2 regions of the Chelativorans composti genome follow, and region 1 is predicted to be linked to the other one. Evidence: riboswitches for the same ligand, from Rfam matches in the RefSeq annotation. Region 1 holds a riboswitch; the other holds the start of a gene.
What was found. Region 1 has a riboswitch for cobalamin ahead of ABD906_RS09100 (TonB-dependent receptor domain-containing protein). Riboswitches for the same ligand answer to the same signal wherever they lie in the genome.
Positions count from the first base shown of each region.

Region 2: it holds a riboswitch for cobalamin, as region 1 does, so the genes downstream of both, ABD906_RS10115 (ribonucleoside-diphosphate reductase subunit alpha) here and ABD906_RS09100 (TonB-dependent receptor domain-containing protein) in region 1, are expected to answer to the same signal.

Region 1 is NZ_BAABGS010000021.1:134,059-137,350, reverse strand. It holds gene ABD906_RS09105 (3-carboxy-cis,cis-muconate cycloisomerase) at 1-907, shown strand, start outside; cobalamin riboswitch at 1,071-1,271, shown strand; gene ABD906_RS09100 (TonB-dependent receptor domain-containing protein) at 1,393-3,288, shown strand; gene ABD906_RS09095 (ABC transporter substrate-binding protein) at 3,290-3,292, shown strand, end outside.
Region 2 is NZ_BAABGS010000046.1:84-3,375, forward strand. It holds partial or broken gene ABD906_RS10110 (hypothetical protein) at 1-239, shown strand, start outside; cobalamin riboswitch at 785-984, shown strand; gene ABD906_RS10115 (ribonucleoside-diphosphate reductase subunit alpha) at 1,082-3,292, shown strand, end outside.

The DNA of each region.
Region 1 (3,292 bases):
CGCCGGGGCGGTGCCAGCCATCGAACAGGCCTGCTCCGGGTTCGAGCCCGACGTCGACGCACTCGCCGAAGGTATCGGCAACGACGGGGTGATCATCCCTGCCCTGCTGAAGCAGCTCAGGACACGGATGAAGGAAGAATTCCGCCCCCATCTCCACTTCGGCGCGACCAGCCAGGATGCGATCGACACGGGGCTGGCGCTGCGGCTCGTCAAGGCCAACGACATCATCGACCGGCGGATCGAGGACGTGATCGACGCGCTCCAGGCGCTCGAGGCGCGGGATGGCGACATTGAGGTAATGGCGCACACGCGCATGCAGGCGGCCATTCCGGTGACAGCGGCGCGCAAGATTCGCTCGTGGCGGGATCCGTTGATTCGGGACCGCGCCCGCTTCGCCGAGAGCCGCGGCGACGTCGAGGTGCTCCACTTTGGAGGAGCTGCCGGAACACTGGAAAAGCTCGGCGACAGGGGAACGGCCGTGACGGCCGACATGGCCGGGGAGCTTGGCCTGCGGGCAGTGGACCATCCCCGCCATTCCGAACGCGACGGCATCGCCGCCTACGCCTCGGCGCTGTCGCTGATCACCGGCAGCCTTGGCAAGTTCGGCCAGGATGCCGCGCTCATGGCGCAGAACGAAATGGGCGAAATCGAGCTTGCCACCGGAGGCGGCTCGTCGGCCATGCCGCACAAAAAGAACCCGGTTCCGGCCGAGGTGCTGGTGACGCTCGCGCGGTTCAATGCGACGCTTCTTTCCGGCATGCACCACGCGCTCGTCCACGAGAACGAGCGGTCGGGCGCGGCCTGGACGCTCGAATGGATGATCCTGCCGCAGATGGTGGTGGCAACCGCCGCGGCACTCCGGCTGGCAGGTTCGCTGGCGCGCTCCATCTCATTCGTGCGAGGGTAAGCCCTTCTGGGACCGCTTGTTTTCCGTCGCGGTTCTGGGCGGAAAACCGGTGCCCACTTTTCCTGGAACCGCTTGTCTCTCTGTCGCGGTTCCGGACGGAAAACCGGTGCCCACTTTTCCTGGAACCGCTCAGGCGGATTGACCCCGTGCCGTTCCATTCGTTATATCGCGGAATACTCAAGGTGCCGTGCGCCCCGGGCGTACGGGTAAAAGGGAATACGGAGGGCATTTCGCCCGCAAGCCGTAGCTGCTCCCGCAACTGTGAGCGTGGAGGTCTCTCCACAGGCCACTGGACGCAAGTCCGGGAAGGCGGAGACACCGACGAAACGCGAGCCAGGAAACCTGCCTTGAGGCGTCACCTACCGGATGCGGGAAGCTTCCGGGGCTGTGGTCTTCGCAGTGGTGACGGCAAGTCATCGCTGGCGAAGCCGGGACACCAACCCCTTCGTCCAGCAGGGAACAACCGTTTTCTGGAGGGGCAAGCCGTGTCCTCGCGCATTCGATTCCATTCTCTTCTCGCCACGTCCGCCATTTCGCTCGTCGTTGCCGCCCTGCCGGCTGCCGCGCAGGAACTCAGGCTCGACACGATCGTCGTCACCCCCAACCGCGCACCGGCCAAGGCGAGCGAAATAGGCTCCTCGGTCACGGTGATCGACGAGAAGACCATCGAGGAGCAGTCACTGCCGACCGTCAGCGACTACCTCGTGACCGTGCCGGGCGTGACCATCGCCAGCCAAGGTGGCAAGGGGTCCCTCAGCACGCTGATGGTGCGCGGACTGCCGGGCGAGTATGTGAAGACACTCATCAACGGCATCGATGTCTCGGACGTGACCTATACCAAGGTGCAGTCCCATCACGGGCAGTTTCTTGCCGGCATCATGGACCACATGGAGGTTCTCAGGGGCTCGCAGAGCACGCTCTACGGATCGGAAGCGATTGCCGGCGTGGTCGATATCCAGACGCTCGGCGGAGTCACGGTCGGAACACACCACCGCATCGGCGTCGAAGGCGGATCGCACGGGACGGTGCTCGGCACCTACCGGCTGGACGCCGGATCGGACGAGGGGCAGTTCGGCCTTGCCCTGGCGGGACTTCACACGGACGGGTTCTCGGCCGCCGCACGCGGGACGGAGAATGACGGGTTCAAGAACATCACGGGGACCGTGGCCGGCCGCTATGAGGTCAGTCCGGATCTCACGCTGTTTGCCAGCGGACTCATCATTGACAGCCGCACCAGGTTCGACGATGCCTATCCCGCACCGGACTTCGTGGTGTCCGACAGCCTCGCATATTCAACCTACCGCCAGATTGCGGGGCGAGCTGGCGCAGAATTCACGCTCTTGGATGGACGGCTGAAGAATACCATTTCGATCCAGCACAGCCGGACCGATCGTGACAGCATTTCCAACCCCGCTCCGGAATATTTCGTCACCGATACGTTCCGGGGTGGCCGCACCCTGATCGACTACATGGGATCGGTCGAGGTGACACCGGATGTGCAAGTGAACTTCGGCGCAGACTGGCAGCACCTCACAGCCGACACGTCACAGGGGATCCATCGCAGCGCCAATCTGGTAGGCGGCTGGGCGGAGGCCATCTACTCCCCCATCGATCCCCTCACCGTCACGCTCGGGGCGCGCTACGATCACCACAGTACCTTCGGCGGACATGCGAGTTGGCGTGCCACGGGCTCCTACCGGTTCGAGGATACGGAAACCCGACTCCACAGTTCCGTAGGCACCGGCTATCGCGCGCCCAGCCTGTACGAACTGTACAACGGCGCTTCCGGCAATCCGGACCTGCAGCCGGAAACGAGCCTGAGCTTCGATGCCGGCGTGGAGCAGACGCTGCTGGATGGCAAGCTGGTCGCCGATGTCACCTACTTCCAGATCGACGTGAAGAACTACATCGAGTGGGTGATGACCGATCCCAACACCTGGCGGGGTCGGTACAGCCAGGAGCGCGGCGGCCGCCTGCGCTCGCGCGGCGTGGAAGCCTCGCTGCGCTATGCCGCCACAGACTGGCTGGATCTCACCGGATCGTACACCTATACCGACGCCAGGCAGGCTGACGGAAGCAGGCAGGTCCGGGTCCCGCGGAACGACTTCCGTATTGGCGCCACCATTCGCCCGGCCGAGAAATGGACGATTTCCGCTTCGGCGCGAATCGTACTGGACACCATCGACTACAGGAATGACGGCTCCCGCATCCGTGATCTTGACGATTATGTCCTGATCAATGCCAAGATCGCGTACAAGCCGAACGAGAACACGGAGTTCTATGTTCGTGCCGAAAACCTGCTCGATCAGCATTATCAGGTGGTGGACGGGTACAACACGGCACCGCTGTCCGTTTTCGCTGGCATCAAGGCGAGCTTCTGACATG
Region 2 (3,292 bases), on a different contig from region 1:
GTTCAATGGGGGTGGATCATTCTCACCCTGATCCCCGAGATGTCCGACCCTGCAGGCTGGAAGGTCTCAATGTGAAGAAAATTGTCACTGCGACACCCCTCGCATTTGATGCGACGTTGCAGGCTGTTCACGTCCACGTCACCAAAAAGCTGGATCACGTCCTCCGGCCTGTAGTAGCTCACCCGCCGGCACGAATGGCACTGCACCCGCAAGAGCAGGCGATGTTCCACCATCCTTGAGAGCGGGTAGCCGTAACCGGGAGCGAGTCGATTGACCATGTGGAACAAAAAAGAACATTTGTCCGTAAGTCAACGACCTTGCTCGATCGTGTGGTCTGCCCATTGTGATGGGTGCAGCGGCTCGCTCTTTATGACGGGAAAGCGAAGGGCGGGAGCGACGCATGGTAGCCCTTGTTTTCCCAGAAAGGAAAGATGCGGGCAGCTGCGGCAAGACAGCTATCGCCCACTCTCTTGGACTGATCATTGGACACCGAGCACGGTCGGGTACTCGATGACTATTGTCCACGATGCCAAGGATGACTTTGCCACTTCCCCTCTGCTTCACAAACTCCCTGTCCTGGTGAGTGAGACCGAAGAGCGGATGGCCGTGAGCATTGCCGCCGCTATAGAATCGCTATGAGGACTCGAGCCGGGCCGATGAATGATCGCCTTCTGCCCCGCGCAATACGACCGATGAGACCTTGATTCGAGGTAGAATCTAGGCCGATGGAATTGAAAGGGGTGGGTGGCGCTTGCAGGATATTGACATGCATGGCATGCAATTAACAATATCTTGTTGTCATGGTCTTCCGAGTCGGAGCTGACGAGGGAGCCAAGAGGGAAGCCGGTGGAAGTCCGGCGCTGCCCCCGCAACTGTAAGCAGCGAGTTGCTGTCGCTACGTGTCACTGGTGTCGAGGCACCGGGAAGGCCAGACAGCGGCGATGACCTGCAAGCCAGGAGACCTGCCATGACATGGACGACCAACCTCGGGCGGGGTGTTCCCGAAGGTGCGCATCGCGGCGTCTGACGCCGCGCCTCGGCGTTCCTTCGCAGTCCCCGTCCTCAACGCCACGGGGATTACATGCTGGCAACCAACACAGTTTCAATCGACGGCACCGCGCAAGCACCTTCTCGTCCGCTGGCGGCGGCCGTTGCCGATGGACTCGGCTATCAGGTCGTTCGGAGGAATGGTTCCGTCTCACCCTTCGACCCCAACAAGATTTCGATCGCACTCACCAAGGCTTTCCTCGCCGTGGAAGGAGCAGCGGCTGCTGGATCGCGGCGCATTCACGATACTGTGGAGGAGTTGACCCGCAGTGTTGTCGCGGCCCTCACCCGCCGCGGCGAAAGCCGCATCTTCCACATCGAGGACATCCAGGACCACGTGGAGCTTGCGCTGATGCGTGGGGGACATCACAAGGTGGCCCGCGCCTATGTGCTCTATCGCGAGGAACGCGCCCGCCGGCGGGCTAAGGAGGAGGCCGCTGCCGGACAAGTGCAGTCCGAACTCCATGTCCGCATCGAGAATGGCGTTTTCGTCCAACTCGACGAAGATCGCCTCAGGGCGATCATCCGCGAAGCTTGCGAAGGGCTTGATGGCGTTTCGCCTGATCCCGTGCTTACCGAGACCCGACGCAATCTCTACGACGGCATCACGCAGGATGAGCTGTCGCTCGCGCCGATCATGGCAGCACGCACGCTGGTCGAGAAGGAGCCGAACTATGCCTATGTGGCCGCCCGTCTTCTGCTCGATCGCCTGCGCCGTGAGGCGCTGACATTGGTCTCCGGCCGGGCCGAACAAGCGACACAGGCCGAGATGCACACCCGCTACGAGAGCTATTTCCCCGAGTTCATCCGCACCGGTGTTGAGGCGGGTCTCATCGATCCCGAGCTCGCGCGTTTCGATCTCAGGCGAATGGCGGCGGCGCTGAAGCCCGAGCGCGACCTCAACTTCCAGTACCTGGGCCTGCAGACGCTTTACGACCGCTATTTCCTGCACCGGGACGGCAAGCGGTTCGAGCTGCCGCAAGCCTTCTTCATGCGCGTTGCCATGGGGCTCGCGCTGCGGGAGATCGACCGGGAGGAGAGGGCGATCGAGTTCTACAACCTCCTGTCGTCCTTCGATTTCATGGCTTCAACGCCGACCCTCTTCAATTCGGGCACCACGCGGCCGCAGCTCTCCTCCTGCTTCCTGACGACGATGGGGGACGACCTGGACGCGATCTTCAAGGGCATCAGGGACAACGCGCTGCTTGCCAAATATTCCGGCGGCATCGGCAATGACTGGACTCAGGTCCGCGGGCTTGGCGCGCACATCCGCGGCACCAATGGCAAGAGCCAGGGCGTGGTGCCGTTCCTCAAGGTCGCCAACGACACGGCCATCGCCGTCAATCAGGGCGGCAAGCGCAAGGGCGCGGTCTGCGCCTATCTGGAGACGTGGCACATCGACATCGAAGAGTTCCTGGACCTGCGCAAGAACACTGGTGACGACCGCCGGCGCACCCACGACATGAACACGGCCAACTGGGTGCCGGATCTGTTCATGGAGCGTGTCGAGGCGGATGCCGAATGGACACTGTTCTCGCCCGACGAGGTGCCGGATCTGCACGACCTTTACGGCCCTGCCTTCCGCAACGCCTACGAGGCCTATGAGGCCAAGGCGGAGTGGGGCGAGATCAGGGTCTTCCGCAAGGTGCGCGCGGTCGATCTGTGGCGCAGGATGCTTACCATGCTGTTCGAGACGGGGCATCCGTGGATCACCTTCAAGGATCCCTGCAACATCCGTTCGCCGCAGCAGCATGCGGGCGTGGTGCATTCCTCCAACCTTTGTACCGAGATCACCCTCAACACGTCAAAGGACGAGGTGGCGGTCTGCAATCTCGGTTCCGTCAATCTCGCCAACCATGTCCGAAGCGATGGCCTCGACATGGAGCGGCTGGAGCGGACGGTGAAGACCGCCATGCGCATGCTCGACAATGTCATCGACATCAACTTCTACACCATCCCGGAAGCGCGGGCTTCAAACCTCCGGCATAGGCCGGTCGGTCTCGGCCTGATGGGCTTCCAGGACGCGCTGCAGAAGCTCCGCGTTCCCTATTCCTCGGAAGAAGCAGTCGAGTTTGCCGACCGGTCGATGGAGGCGATCAGCTATTTCGCCATTTCGGCCTCGGTCGATCTCGCGGCTGAGCGGGGACGCTATTCGAGCTTCGAGGGCTCGCTGTGGTCGAAGGGGATCCTCCCGATCGATTCCATCCGTCTGCTGAAGGAAGCCCGCCCTGGCGTTGACATGGAC